Regions from separate parts of the Planococcus antarcticus DSM 14505 genome, predicted to be linked through region 1. Evidence: predicted binding sites of a transcription regulator. Region 1 holds the regulator's gene; the other holds the start of a gene.
What was found. The regulator LexA, encoded in region 1, represses DNA repair genes until DNA is damaged. The targets are predictions, from matches to a motif close to CGAACATATGTTCG.
Positions count from the first base shown of each region.

Region 1 (7,973 bases):
GGCACTGATTTATTTTATGGTATCCACGGCGAATCAATGGGTGCCGCGACAACACTTCTTTATGGTGGTATGGAAGACACAGCGGAATTCTATATTTCAGATTGTGCCTATTCCAATATTTATGAACAGGTTCTTCATGTCATGAAAACCACCACACCTCTTCGCACCACCTTGGCCCTTCGGCTCGCTGCGTTATTTATGAAAATGCGTGATGGCTATTCGATTACAACTGTATCGCCAAGGGAAACCATCAAAAACATTGAAAGTCCTGTTCTTTTTATCCACAGTGTCCATGATGACTTTGTCCTGCCGAAAATGAGCGAGGAACTTTATGCTTTAAAACAAGGACCAAAAGAATTGAAACTATTTGCAGAAGGCGCACATGCACAGTCCTTCAATAAGAATCCTGATGAATATGAAGAAACAGTCGCTGCATTCTTAATGAGCTATGGACTGCTGACACCAACCCAAGCAGCAACGCAGCAGGCTACTATTTCGCCTCAGATAAAATAAGAAAAAGCATTCTGCAGAGTGCTTTTTCTTATGGATTTTTCTTTTTGTTGAGAATCAGCTTCATACCAGCTTCACCTTCAACTCCGATGAACAATTCGGTGATGGGTCCACTTTTCACAATGCCTGTAACATGAAGTTCGATGGTATCCAGATTGTAATCAGTCATATCCTGTACTAATTCTTGTATCTTATCCAATGATATTGGAAACGCTTTTTTCATATTCGCGTTTTCCAGATGAAACTTTCCTGCCTCCTTGCCATCTTCTTCTATAACCGGTAAATAAAACATCAACTCTTCACGTTTATCCATATACATCCCCTCCTCTATTTTCTGCACATAGACAACAGCATTGAAAATGAAATCTTACTGTCACAATACCCGTTATTTTGAATTTTAATAACTGAAAAAAGACAAATAAAAAAAGCACTCCGCAGAGTACTTTTATTTTTTAGCTGGTTTGCCAGGTTTAGTTGACGCTTTATTCATTTGAGCCATCATTTGGTTGATTTTCTTTTGAGACGGTTTTTGTCCCATTTGCATCATCATGATTCGCAGCATTTCTTCATTGATTGGTGGGTTATCTTGCAAATATTTCATCATATATCGACGTGCGATAAAGAATCCAAGTGCAACACCTGCGAGTAAAGCCACGATAACGATTACGATCCAGATCCATGTATCCATTCTTGTTACCTCCTTCGTGTTGCGTAAATAAGTAATGCACCACAATGGATTATACTATAAAAAAAGATTTGTGACCATAAGCAGGAAAATAATAGAGAGAAATTTTACTTAGAGTAGGGATTTTCCCAACTCCATTGAGTAGTAATTGATCCTTATCCTTTAAAAAGCGAAAAAATGGAGGCATCCAATGCCTCCATTCTACAATTTAGTTTTCGTTGATTAAGTCTTTCACTTTACTTGCTACATTGTCAGCAGTGAAACCGAGCTCTTCCATAATACGGTCGCCCGGTGCACTTGCGCCGAAACGGTCGATTGCCAGAATGTCACCTTCATCACCAGTGTAGCGATCCCAACCGAATGAAGTACCAACTTCAATAGCCAGACGTTTTTTAACTGTTTTTGGAATAACAGATTGCTTATATTCCTTATCCTGTTTTTCGAAACGATCCCATGACGGCATAGACACAACAGATACTGAAATTCCTTCTTCAGCTAATTGTTTCTGTGCCTCTACAGCCAAACTTACTTCGGAGCCAGTCGCCAGCAATAACGCCTGTGGATTTTTAGCAGGTGATACGACATATGCACCTTTTTCCACACCCACTTCAGCAAGTTCAGCACTATTTTCCAAAATCGGCAAGTCCTGACGTGAAAGCACCAATAAAGTCGGAGTAGTTTTAGCTGTTAGCGCTAAACGCCAAGCCGCTTTCGTTTCATTGGCATCGGCAGGTCGGACAACGCTCAAGTTTGGCATTGCACGAAGAGAAGCTAATTGTTCGACAGGTTCATGAGTTGGGCCATCTTCCCCTACTGCTACGCTGTCATGTGTGAAGACATAAGTCACAGGAAGTCCCATCAATGCAGCCAAACGGATCGCCGGACGTACATAATCACTAAAGACGAAGAAAGTTCCGCCGAAGACATGAAGGCCTCCGTGAAGAGCCATGCCATTCAAGGCAGTGCCCATCGCAAATTCACGGACACCGAACCAGATGTTGCGGCCTTCAGGATGTTCAGCATCAAAGTCACCAGCATCTTTGATGTTTGTTTTATTGGATCCAGCAAGATCGGCACTGCCGCCGAAGAAGGAAGGAACCGTTTTCGCGATTGCGTTGATCATATCTCCAGAAGAAGAACGGGTTGCCTGCTTTTTACCAACTTCATAAGTAGGGAAATCAGCATCAAAGTTTTCTGGAAGTTCGCCGCGGATCGCCATCTGCAATTGCTCAGCCAACTCTGGGTGTGCTGATTTGTATCGTGCATACAATTCGTTCCATTCAGACTCGGCTTTTGCACCAAGCTCTTCCGTTGCCTGTTCGAATGTTTCATACACTTCTTCAGGCACATGGAAGTCTCTATCAAAAGTCCACTCGTAATATTCTTTAACTAATTTCATTTCATCTTCGCCAAGTGGTGCGCCGTGAACGTCCGCTTTACCGGATTTGTTCGGAGCTCCATAACCGATCACCGTTTTCACTTCAATCAATGTCGGCTTGTCTGATGCGTCTTTGGCTTGTGCTATTTTTTCAGACAAATCATCCAAGACATTGCCGTCATCTACGCGCAAATAGTTCCAGCCGTATGATTCAAAACGCTTTTGAATATTTTCAGAGAAACTTTTACCGAGTGGACCATCTAATGAAATGTCATTGCTGTCATACAGCACGACCAATTTATTTAATTTCAAATGGCCAGCAAGAGAAATCGCTTCTCCAGCAACGCCTTCCATTAAATCTCCATCACCGCATAATGCGAAAGTGTTATGATCCACGACGTTTAAGCCGTTTTTATTGTATGTAGCCGCTAGATGGCGCTCAGCCATGGCCATGCCAACTGCCATACCAATTCCTTGACCAAGAGGTCCGGTTGTTGCTTCAACGCCTGTAGTGTGGCCATATTCTGGATGTCCTGGTGTTTTTGAATCCCATTGGCGGAAGTTTTTGATTTCATCCATTTCCAAGCCATAGCCGCTCAAATGCAACAGGCTGTATAAAAGCATCGAACCGTGTCCTGCCGATAACACGAAGCGGTCGCGATTAAACCAGTCCGGATTTTTCGGGTTATGATTCATGTGTTTAGTCCACAATGTATATGCCATTGGAGCTGCGCCCATTGGCAATCCTGGATGACCAGAATTTGCTTTTTCAATAGCATCGATGGAAAGTGTACGAATTGTAGTCACTGCAAGTTGATCTGCGTGGGTTGACATAGTAACATCCTCTCTGAAACAAAAATTTAATCCCTTTCTAGTTTAGTCAACTATAGAAAAGAATACAATGGAAAAGAGAATAAGTATTTAATTCAAATACTTATTCTCTCGAATATTTTTGACCTTTTCCGGCGTTACGTCGTTTCCGTTGGGATCAATCACTTTTACATTTTCAATTGTACCGCGCATTGTTTTACGGAAAGTCTCTAGGTATTCCTGGCGCAAAGAAGATTGCTCTTTCGCTTCTTCCTTCGATAACCCAGAAGTTTTCGATTTACGTGACAGTTGATTTATTCGACTTAATTTATCTGGTGACAACATAGACATCCACCTTTCTTCTTTTCATATGGTACAAAAAAAGTCAGGTTTTCGCAACGTTTTAGTCTTCCATCAGCTTTTCATACTCTTTATATCGTCGATGAACTGTCGCTTTGCTCGCCTGGTAACCAAAGCCCTGGAGTGTAACAGCGATTTCGCTGAAAGTCAGTCCATTGGTCTTCAGACTGACAATTTGATCAATGGGCAAATCTAAACGCTCTCGACCATCAGGATTTCCTTTTCCTTTTAAATTCCTCTCTGGTTTATAGCCATTTTCTACAGCGCGTTTCATCCCACGTTTAATTTTAGCATTATGTATTTTACGCTGATATTCTTCCACAATCGCCAAAATTTCAAGAACCATGTCGTCCATATCATTTAGTGCAATTGGCCCTCGATCTGATAAAGTATAGACTTCTACACCATATTTTTTCATGACATGTAAAAGTGCTATCCTGGCATGTCCCCTGCCCAAGCGGGTTTCATCCTGGATAAATACTGCATCAATCTTTTCTGTCTTGATGCTGTTCAACATCTCCAACAGCCCTTCACGGTCCATTTCGTATCCACTGTGTTGATCGACAAAAATACCGTCTACTTTATAGGATTTTTCAAATGCAAACTTTATCAGCTCTTCTTCCTGTCTCTCAAGAGATGATTCCTGTGTATCTTTGGTCGTGCTGACACGGCAATAAATTAATGCACTTTTCTTCATTCAGCATCACCTGCAAATTTAGTGGTCTCATCAGGAGCAAATTTTAATTGGTCACTGGGAATCTTAAGAGATTGCCCTGCAATAATTTGGGGTGTAGAAAGATTATTTTCTTTCATAATCTCTTCTATCCATTCATGATGAGGAGTTGTACCGCTGAACGATTCTGCTAAAGTCCAGAGTGTATCGCCTTCTTCTATTTCAACTTGGCTCATTTGTGCACTAATTGTATTATGGGACAGGATTGCATAAAAAGTAAACACCATAATTAGAACGAAAAATAAGATTAGGTAAGAATTTTGTCGGATGATTGTCATTTAAATCGCCTCCTGAGAATGTGTGTTCGGAATGTATGTTCTCATAATAAAGCGAACAAGTGTTTTTGTCAACAATAAAATTCGAACCTATGTTTGCATTTCATTGCCCGAGTTGGTATACTATTGGTAGAAATCTAGTAGAATTACTCAAATGAGGTGAAACTGTTGAAAAAAGTATCCAAACGCCAAGAAGACATCCTAACGTTCATAAAAGAAGAAGTTCGCCTAAAAGGCTATCCACCGTCCGTTCGTGAAATTGGTGAGGCAGTTGGTCTGGCATCCAGTTCGACTGTACATGGGCACTTGGCACGACTTGAAAGTAAAGGCCTGATCCGCCGGGACCCAACAAAACCGAGAGCAATTGAAGTAATCAGCACTGATGAAGCATTAATTGATAAAAGTCCGGTTTTACATGTCCCGTTGATTGGTAAAGTAACTGCCGGTATTCCGATTACGGCAATTGAAAATGTTGAAGAGTACTTCCCTCTTCCTCAAAGCTACGGCACAGAAGATGACCACATCTTTATGCTAGAAATCGCGGGTGAAAGTATGATTGAAGCCGGCATTCTAAACGGCGATTATGTAGTCGTTAAACAGCAGCAAACTGCCAATAATGGTGATATCGTTGTAGCAATGACAACAGAAGACGAAGCGACAGTGAAACGTTTCTTCCGCGAAGAAAATTATTTTCGCCTGCAACCCGAGAATTCGTCAATGGATCCAATCATTGTGGATCAAGTTTCCATTCTCGGAAAAGTCGTTGGCGTTTACCGTCAGATACACTAAAAAACACCGGGAAAATTTTCCCGGTGTTTTTTATATTCTCCCTATGTAAACAAAATTGTTTGTTCACTGCTTGCTGCAGCTAAAAGCTAAAATTACTGGAATCCGCTTTCTTCTAGTGAATTCTTTATCATCCTCGAAATTCTGTTGTTTTGGCATTCCTTCTTGGAGATCTGTAACAATGAATCCTGCCTTTCTTAAAGCCGTGAAATAGCTTTCGGTGGTCCTATGATACTTGACCACTATTTTATCAATCCACGGTTCTTGCCGTTCCCCTTCTTCAAAATAATCATCAACTATCCAGTTGCTTCTTCTCTCTCCAGAGTTTTTACTTTCAAAAGAACAAGTCGTCAGCGGATGCTGGACACTAAAGACGAACTTTCCTTTGGTTTTTAACGTGTGGTAAATTTTCTTAAACAACTGCTCTATGTCGGGCAAGTAATGGACCGCCAAGCGCGAAGCGACAATGTCATAGCTTTCTTTCGGATATTCGAATGATTCTATTGTGGTCAACGTAATGCGCGCATCCAGCCCCTCCAGATTTTGTTCTGCCAGACTTCCCATCTTTAGAGATCCTTCGACCCCGTGGTAGTAATCTGCACCAGCCCGCAGAAGCTCTTTCCCAAACAAGGCATCTCCACAACCTAAATCCAGTATTTTCTTTTTTTTGAACGCTCCAAGGAGCTCAAAAATCACTGGCTTTTCAATGCTGTTATTTGGACTATCAATTCGATTTCTTCTTTGCAGGTAGTTTGCTAAAAAATCTTTTTCTTCGTATGCGCTTGAACCTTTGAAATTCATCTAATCCCTCCACCGTCAGATTGATTGCTTTAAATATGGGCTCAAAAAAAAGGGCTGCACTGGCAGCACCTTCCGCACAGCTTACCGAGAAGAAACCTTCTACAATTCGCTGACTTTTATATATTTAACCAAATTGATTGTAATACGATAAATATGGCCTGTCTCCACATTAGAAATTTCATAAGTACCATTGGAAGGAATTTTACTCAATGCCGACTCTTTGTCCACGGCCTGGACATTATGAACAATGGTATTTCCATGATCAAAATTAAATTCTACTTGAAATGATTTCATGCAATGGCCTCCTTCAAACTATTTACTTTGTCTCCGTAAATTAGTTTACCATATCCCAGGCGTTATTGCTGTTTGTATAGTTCCTTATACATGATCACTTTTAGCGCCAGCATTTCTTCTTCACTTAGATCTTCTTCCAATTCCTGAATCACTTGTTCTGCGGACATTGTGCCATCTTCAATCCCTGACTTCATTTTAGCTAAGTTGCTTATCCCCACCTTTTTAATCACTGTACCGGCAGCATCACCGCTTGTTTTGAATGGTAAGGCTTTGCTCTCTTGTTCCGCGACTTGGGCTTCTTCTACGTATTCTAGCATTTCCGGATCATTTTCTACATACTCCACTATTTTCTCCATCTGGCCACTGTCTCGCAGTTTCTCGGTCGCTTCTGCAACAAAATGATCTGTTGAAAGATCTGGACCTATAACATACACGCCTATTCCTCCAAATGAAAAGAATATTAGGAAGATAATAATTGCCATCAGAAAGCGCATGCTGTCCCCTCCTTCTTTTTTAGATTATTATAACATTTTACGAAAATAAGTGTATAAAGTTACCAAAAAAGAAGAATCCCGTTCCTAGTTCTTTACAGAACAGGAGCCGAGATCCTCTTTTAGTTAAGCATATGCATTAATGCATCATCGTTTCTGCTGCTCAGCAATCCACCAGTCAATGTGTTCTAAGTTAAAAATCACAACATCCTGGTACGCTTTGCGGTGCGGAATCTTTCTTTTAGACATTAAATCTGTAATCTGCTCAGCAGCCAACGGATAATTTACAGATTCCAAATAATCTACCAGACTCGGAAGCCCTTGAATTTTCCTCAATTTAATCCCCTCCCACAAAATCTTCCTTCAACAAATGTTAAAGAAAAATTCAGTATGAGTTATTAAACATTAAGGCTGCACTTAATTATAACCCGAAAATTGCTCCTGTAAACAAATTATATAAGTTAAATTAAAGAAACAGCTTTTTCAACTCAACGAAGTAGGGAAACGAAGAAATCGCTCCAGACGGACGCCTTGGGCCCACAGGATGTGGGTCATGCAACTGGCGCGACAGGACTTCTCGCCAGTTGCCAAGGACGTCGCCCCAGCCCTCCTTGTCGCAAGCTCCTGTGGGGTCTCCTGGATGTCGCTTCGCTGCTCCAGCAGGAAAGCCATTGAACGAAGAAAGTTCGGGCAATGGCTTTGCGACGAAGCTAGCGCAGCGATGCAGGAGCACATCTTCGCTCTTCGCCGTCTTGCGCTCTTTCTTCAAAGCATCCTTGAGTAACAAGTCATCCGGATACTTAGCAAACCAGCGGAGACTCTTATGAGAGCGGCGTAAGTGACATTGAAA
Region 1 covers NZ_CP016534.2:2,299,374-2,307,346, forward strand. Annotated here, with positions in the region: gene BBH88_RS11550 (alpha/beta hydrolase) at 1-513, shown strand, start outside; gene BBH88_RS11555 (hypothetical protein) at 542-823, opposite strand; gene BBH88_RS11560 (YneF family protein) at 956-1,198, opposite strand; gene tkt (transketolase) at 1,404-3,407, opposite strand; gene BBH88_RS11570 (DUF896 domain-containing protein) at 3,495-3,728, opposite strand; gene BBH88_RS11575 (YneB family resolvase-like protein) at 3,787-4,440, opposite strand; gene yneA (cell division suppressor protein YneA) at 4,437-4,754, opposite strand; gene lexA (transcriptional repressor LexA) at 4,920-5,540, shown strand; gene BBH88_RS11590 (class I SAM-dependent DNA methyltransferase) at 5,604-6,338, opposite strand; gene BBH88_RS11595 (hypothetical protein) at 6,438-6,632, opposite strand; gene BBH88_RS11600 (hypothetical protein) at 6,695-7,126, opposite strand; gene BBH88_RS11605 (hypothetical protein) at 7,271-7,459, opposite strand; gene BBH88_RS19415 (hypothetical protein) at 7,590-7,910, opposite strand.

Region 2 (7,973 bases), 550 kb from region 1:
CAACTCGTTGATCGGTTGGAAAACGAAGTTCCCAGCCGTGGTAAAAATCAGAATCGTATGCTGCGTATTCAAATTGCCTTCGAACAGCAAGTAATCCGATTCTTTCATCGCAAAGTCCTTGCCGTTTGAAGCCGCATGCGAACGTGTACTGGTCCGCTTAACATAGCCTTCTTTCGTGATTGTCACTACCACTTCTTCACTTGGAATCATGATTTCACGTGTGATGGTGATTTCTTCGATCTTGTCTTCAATAACCGAACGGCGTGGTTCGGCGAATTGCTTACGGATGCTTGCTAATTCTTTCTTGATGATATTTTTCAATTTGGTCGGGCTAGTCAGGATACCCGTCAATTCAGCGATCAGTTTCTTCAGATCGTTTTCTTCTTTTTGCAGGTCGGTGATGTCGGTATTGGTCAGTCGGTATAATTGCAAGGACACAATCGCTTCGGACTGCGCTTCAGAGAAATCAAACGACGCAATCAAGTTGTTCTTGGCATCGCGTTTGTCTTTTGAAGAACGGATGGTTTTGATGACTTTATCCAGAATCGACAAAGCTTTCATCAAGCCTTCCACAATATGCATGCGATCACTAGCTTTTTGCAGATCGAATTCCGAACGCTTGGTGATGACTTCTTTCTGATGTTCGATATAGGCATCCAGCATCGTCTGCAAAGTCATCATTGTCGGACGACGCTTATAGATAGCGACCATATTGAAGTTGTAGCTGACTTGCAGATCGGTATTTTTGTAAAGATAGCTTAAAATCCCGTTGGCTTGCACATCTTTTTTCAATTCGATGACAATGCGCAAACCGCTTCTATCGGATTCATCCCGCACTTCAGAGATGCCTTCAAGCTTGCGGTCAAAGCGGTGATCATCGATTTTCTTGATCATATTGGCTTTATTGACTTCAAAAGGAATTTCCGTAACGACAATTTGCTCTTTTCCGCCTTTTAACGGTTCTATTTGGGCTTTTGAACGGACGATGATCTTGCCTTTGCCAGTTTCGTAAGCTTTACGGATGCCGTCCAGTCCCTGGATAATGCCGCCTGTCGGGAAATCCGGCCCCTTAATGACGGTCATCAGTTCAGCAACAGTCGCTTGTGGATTGTCCATGCGCATCAATACGGCATCGAGCACTTCATGAAGCGCATGCGGTGGGATATCGGTGGCGTAACCGGCAGAAATACCGGTCGATCCGTTGACCAACAGGTTCGGGAAACGGGCCGGCAAAACAGTCGGTTCCATATCGGAATCATCAAAGTTCGGAATAAAATCCACTGTGCGTTTATCAATGTCGCGCAGCAATTCGGAAGAAATGGCAGACAAACGGGCTTCTGTGTAACGCATTGCAGCTGGTGAATCACCATCCATCGAGCCGTTATTGCCGTGCATTTCAACGAGCATATGGCGAATTTTCCAGTCCTGGCTCAATCGCACCATCGCTTCATAAACCGAGCTGTCTCCGTGTGGATGATAGTTGCCGATAACGTTACCAACGGTTTTGGCCGATTTACGAAACGCTTTATCGTTAGTATTGCCTTCATGGTACATCGCATATAAAATTCTGCGCTGAACAGGTTTTAACCCGTCACGGGCATCCGGCAGCGCCCGGTCCTGGATAATGTATTTGCTGTAACGGCCAAACCGATCGCCGATTACTTCTTCGAGTGGCAAATCTTGGTATCTTTCGGTTTGTGTCATACAATTTCCTCCTCAGCGTGAATCAAATCATTTTCTAGTATATTGCTATCATCTTCCAGTCCAAAGTCGACATTGTTTTCAATCCAGCGGCGTCTTGGTTCCACTTTATCACCCATTAATGTTGTAATGCCACGTTCTGCGCGTGCACTGTCTTCAATCGTAACGCGAATCAGCGTACGGGTCTCCGGGTTCATGGTGGTTTCCCATAACTGGTCTGCGTTCATCTCACCCAAACCTTTGTAACGCTGCAGCATATAGCCTTTGCCGACTTTTTTGATGGAGGCATCCAAATCTGCTTCTGTCCAGGCGTAATCGATGATTTCTTTTTTGCCAACTCCTTTGGAAACTTTGTAGAGCGGCGGCAATGCGATAAACACTTTGCCCGCTTCGATTAATGGCTTCATATAACGGAAGAAGAATGTCAGCAACAGCACTTGAATATGCGCTCCATCGGTATCCGCATCAGTCATGATGATGATTTTATTGTAGGCGATGTCGTCAATTGAAAAGTCAGAAGAAACCCCTCCGCCAATAGCATGAATGATGGTCGAAATTTCTTCATTTTTCATGATTTCTTCAAGTTTCGCTTTTTCGGTGTTGACGACTTTCCCGCGTAGCGGCAGGATTGCCTGGAATGTCCGGTCGCGTCCCTGTTTGGCAGAACCACCAGCCGAATCTCCCTCCACCAAGTATAATTCGTTTTTCGAGGCGTTGCGTGATTGGGCAGGTGTCAATTTACCGGACAACAGTGCATCCGATTTCTTGCGTTTTTTGCCGTTTCGCGCATCTTCCCGTGCTTTTCGGGCAGCCAATCGGGCCTGTGATGCCCGGATTGCTTTTCGTACGAGAGAAGCGCTGAGATCTGCGTTTTCTTCCAGGAAGTACATCAATTTCTGAGAAACAACCGAATCGACAATGCTTCGCGCTTCGCTTGTACCCAGCTTGCTTTTCGTCTGCCCTTCAAATTGCAGCATCGCTTCAGGGATGCGAACAGAAATAATTGCCGCCAAACCTTCTCGGATGTCAGAGCCTTCTATGTTCTTGTCTTTGTCTTTCAACAAGTTAATTTTTCGCGCATAATCATTGAAAACTCTTGTCATGGCCGCTTTCGCGCCGGTTTCATGCGTACCGCCGTCACGGGTCCGGACGTTGTTAACAAACGATAGAATTGTTTCGGAATAGCCATCGTTAAATTGGAAAGAAAACTCGATTTCCATTTCGTCCTGTTGACCTTCAATATAGGCCACTGGATGAAGCACATCTTTTTCTTCATTGAGATAGGCAACAAAAGCTTCAATTCCCGTTTCGTAATGAAAAACATCCTTGGCTTCTGTTCGCTGATCGAATAGCTCAATCTTCAGTCCTTTCAACAAGAAAGCAGATTCACGCAGGCGTTCCGAAAGGGTCTCGTAATTGTATTTGGACACTGAAAAAATGGTTTCGTCCGGCAAAAAGTGGATTAACGTGCCACTTTCTTTTGTCGAACCAATTTCTTCCAATGTCGTGTCCGGTTTGCCGCCATTTTCAAAGCGCTGGCGGTATTTTTTGCCATCTCGGAAAATCGTCACTTCCAAAAATTTAGACAGTGCATTGACGACAGATGCGCCGACGCCGTGAAGACCTCCGCTTGTCTTGTAGCCGCCCTGCCCGAATTTCCCGCCGGCATGCAGAACCGTCAAAATCACTTCCGGTGTGGGTTTGCCACTGCGGTGCATTCCCGTTGGCATGCCGCGACCGTAATCCCGGACACTGATGCTATTGTCATCCTGAATGGTAACGGTGATTTTATCTCCGTGGCCTGCAAGTGCTTCATCGACAGAGTTATCGACAATTTCATAGACCAAATGGTGAAGTCCACGTGTATCCGTCGAACCGATGTACATCCCTGGCCGTTTCCTGACAGCATCTAAGCCTTCGAGTACTTGAATCGCTTCTTCGTTGTATGCCGTATTTTGAATTTTAGCCATTTAATTCCCTCCAACAAACGTTTGTTCGCTTTTTTCTCTCTCTTTATCGTATTCTATTTCTTGTCTATCTGTCAAACTTCATAGAAAAAGAGCGCTGGGCGCCCTTTTGCGGTATTGCCTTATTTCAGGATGGCGTGTTCCACTTTGATGCAACGGTCCATTATGACTGTATATCCCACATCAGCCAACCGATTAAATACGTTCTCATCAACCACATTTAATTGTGTCCAAAATACTGGACAATCGATTTTTATGAACTCATCGGCGATACCCTCCAGAAACTCACTGCGCCGGAAAACGTTGACGATATCCACTTTTTCTGGAATGTCACTCAAAGAAGCGTAACTTTTTTCACCCAGTACAGTATCTGCCCGTGGATTAACCGGAATGATGCGGTAACCTGCCCGTTGCATAGATTCTGATACGATATAGGAAGTTCTGCTAGGATTTGGGCTAAGACCGATTACGGCAATGGTTTTCGCATGATCGAGTACATTCTTGATTTCTTTGCGGCTCGGATTGTTCAAGATGATCACCTGTCCTTTTTATTCTATCATACACGATTTCGTCCTGCCTGTTGAATAATTCGCCGTCTATTGTTCAAAGAACATCAGTCATGGTAAACTGAAACTACAAAATAAGGTTGTTCTAAAGGAGTTCATAATGACTATACTGCTTCCCATTCTATTAGCTTACCTCCTCGGCTCGATTCCGTCTGCCTTATGGGTCGGGAAACTATTTTACAAAACAGACATCCGAACAAAAGGAAGCGGCAACCTCGGTGCTACCAATACATTCCGGACACTCGGCAAGAAAGCCGGTATCGCCGTCACTCTGCTGGACATTCTGAAAGGAACGGCTGCTACACTGATTCCACTTTATATCACAACCGATATCCATCCTTTGGTTTTTGGCATCATTGCAGTTATTGGCCATATTTATCCGGTATTCGCTAAATTTAAAGGTGGAAAAGCCGTTGCCACATCTGGCGGCATCTTGCTCGGCTATCAATGGCCGTTGTTCATCATGGCGGTTGCTGTGCTATTGATTGCATTAAAAATTACTAAAATGGTATCATTATCATCAATTATTCTGGCAGTCGTATTCATCATCTACATAACTATTTATGCAATCTTTACAGGAGACTACTTGTTCATGATTGTCATTTATATTCTGGCGTTATTCATCATCTTCCGCCACCGCACCAATATTGCCCGTATTCGTGCTGGCACAGAACCAAAAATCAACTGGCTATAAACAGTGGAAGGACGTGTGACATGCAGATTAACATTAGTGACGATGCACTCAATTGGTTTAAGGAAGAAATGGAAGTGGTATCAGGAGAAGCGGTCCGCTTCTTTGTCCGTTATGGTGGTTCAAGCAAGCTACAGCCAGGATTTTCACTGGGTGTAACCAAGGATCAGCCACATGAAATGGCTGTCCAACTGGAACAAGACCAAGTCACCTATTTTATTGAACAAAGCGATGTCTGGTATTTTGATGGACATAATCTCCAGGTCAGTGTGAACGATGACTTGCACGAACTTGATTATTCATATGCAAAATAAAAAAGCATGAATAGCTCATGCTTTTTTATTTTGCAATTTATTCAGTTGCTCTAGTTGGCCCTCTTGGCGCAAAATTGCTCGTTGACGCTCACCGAACAAGTCAAAATGCGGATAATCCCCTCGCAAATCTAGCCATTCAGGCTGTAATCCATACTGCCTGCCCCAAGAAACAAGTTTTTCCAAGTCGCAGCAGCCAACTTTGGTGACCGTACTACAGCCTGGAAAGCGGTCATCCACCCAGTAATGGGTCAAAAACGAGATTTTTCCGTCGATGACCCCTTGTTTCCAGTGTTCGAGTTCGTCTCGCTTAATTCCGAACGCCATCAGCAGCCTGCCTTTTGATTTCTTCGTATTTTTCATGCCATTCTGGATAGATTTTTTTGATTGAAACCGGTCGGAATGACTCTTTTTTGACGACAACATGCTCGGAGATCGCAGTTGCGGCAATTGCACCATCGTCATGGACAATTTCATAGCCGTATTTGGTACGCAGGCGTCCGTGTTCCTCTACCCACGTACGGATAAAGGCTTTTTCCCCGTAGCGAAGAGCGGCTCTATATTGAATGGAAATATCAGTCACCGGAGACAAATAACCATCCTTCTCCATACCTGCATAGGTAAATCCTAAGTCTTCAATCAGCTTAGTACGCCCGATTTCCAGCCAGATGATGTAGTTAGCATGATAAACTACCCCCATTTGATCGGTTTCCGCGTAACGGATTTCAATTTCTTTTTCACTTATGTACATGTCTATTTCACCTCTTTACCAGTATACAAGATATTCGTTTTTAGATGTAAGAGAAAAGGCTGCTGAGGAAAATCCCCAGCAGCCTTTTGCAGTTTTTTTATAGCTTAGAAACTCTAATTCCTAGCTTATTATTTATTGTCTAGCTCGTCTAACGAATTGATTTTAGGTCATAACTGGCTGTGCGACTAAAAATACATCACTTCACCAGTAGGTCTTAAGACTGTTGGATCAACACGTTCGCTTCTGCTTTTCTTATACTTCAAGTAATTTGTTACGAAGCACCATTTGCAGGATGCCGCCGTGGCGGAAATAATCTACTTCCACTTCGGAATCGAAACGTGCCAATACTTTAAACTCAGTTACTTTACCATCTTCAGCAGTAGCTGTAACAGTAAGAACGTCGCGTGGTTTCACGTCATCAGTCAAGTTGACGCTGATGGTTTCGTGTCCTGTCAATCCAAGAGAATCTGCGCTTTCGCCGTTAACGAATTGCAACGGTAGAACGCCCATCATTACTAGGTTTGAACGGTGAATACGCTCATAGCTTTCAGCGATAACTGTTTTGATGCCTAGAAGGAATGTTCCTTTAGCCGCCCAGTCACGTGAAGAGCCCATGCCGTAATCCTTACCAGTCAAGACAACAAGTCCAGTGCCTTGTTCCTGATACTTCATCGCTGCATCGTAAATCGCCATTGTCTCGCCCGTTGGCCAGTAAGTCGTGTAACCGCCTGTTGTTCCTGGGGCTACCTGGTTACGAATACGGATATTCGCGAATGTTCCGCGCATCATGACTTCATGGTTACCACGACGAGATCCGTAAGAGTTGAAGTTACGAGGCTCGACGCCGTTTTCACGAAGGTATAGACCTGCTGGCGTATCTTTACCAATCGCACCAGCTGGTGAAATATGGTCAGTCGTGATCGAGTCTGCGAATTTCGCAACAACACGAAGGTCAGATAACGCTTGGATTGGAGCAGGCTCTTTTGCAAGACCTTCAAAGAATGGCGGATTTTGGATATAAGTTGATGTAGCATCAAACTCATACAAAGAATCATCGTTTGTCTCAATCGCGTTCCAAGCTTCGTTCTCGTTAAATACATGCTCGTACTCTTTGCGGAACAATTCTGGAGTGACTGTGTCTTTAACGACTTTTTTGATTTCTTCAGTTGATGGCCAGATATCTTTAAAGAAAACGTCTTTGCCTTCTTTATCAGTGCCGATTGGTTCAACTGCGAAGTCGATATCCACTGTCCCAGCAAGTGCATAAGCAACAACTAGCATTGGAGAAGCCAAGTAGTTAGCTTTCACAAGCGGATGGATGCGCCCTTCAAAGTTACGGTTACCAGATAATACAGATGACACCAGCAAATCGTTGTCTAAAATCGCTTCTTCAATTTCAGGAAGCAATGGACCCGAGTTACCGATACACGTTGTACAGCCGTAGCCAACTAAGTTAAAGCCGATTTGATTCATGTAATCCAATAAACCAGAATCATTTAAGTAACCTGTAACAACTTTAGATCCCGGAGCTAGTGAGGTTTTCACGTATGCAGGTGGAACTAATCCTTTTTCTACTGCCTTTTTCGCTACTAATCCAGCACCTAACATTACGTATGGGTTAGAAGTGTTTGTACAAGATGTAATAGCTGCAATTGCCAATGCACCAGTCTTCATTTCAGCAGTTTTGCCGGTTTTGAATTGGACTGTTGCTGTTTTTTCGATTTCAGCTTCATCAAGTGCAAAACCGTGTGGCCCTTCTTCACCTGTTACAGCTTTGTTGAACTCGGGTTTCATTTGAGACAAGGGAATCAAATCCTGTGGACGTTTTGGTCCTGCCAAGTTTGGTTCGATTTTAGAAAGATCGATTTCTACAAGGTCCGTGTAGATCGGATCTTCATTTTCAACTTTGAAGAACATATCGTTCTCCTGCAAATACTTCTTCGTTACAGCGATTTGGTCTTCATCACGTGCAGTCAAACGCATATA
Region 2 covers NZ_CP016534.2:1,751,742-1,759,714, reverse strand. Annotated here, with positions in the region: gene parC (DNA topoisomerase IV subunit A) at 1-1,704, opposite strand, end outside; gene parE (DNA topoisomerase IV subunit B) at 1,701-3,671, opposite strand; gene BBH88_RS08755 (CoA-binding protein) at 3,791-4,204, opposite strand; gene plsY (glycerol-3-phosphate 1-O-acyltransferase PlsY) at 4,335-4,928, shown strand; gene BBH88_RS08745 (HesB/YadR/YfhF family protein) at 4,949-5,239, shown strand; gene BBH88_RS08740 (hypothetical protein) at 5,255-5,563, opposite strand; gene BBH88_RS08735 (acyl-CoA thioesterase) at 5,547-5,987, opposite strand; gene acnA (aconitate hydratase AcnA) at 6,240-7,973, opposite strand, start outside.
Region 2: a site for LexA is predicted at 3,686-3,699, ahead of parE (DNA topoisomerase IV subunit B). Genes of this name have one in related genera too.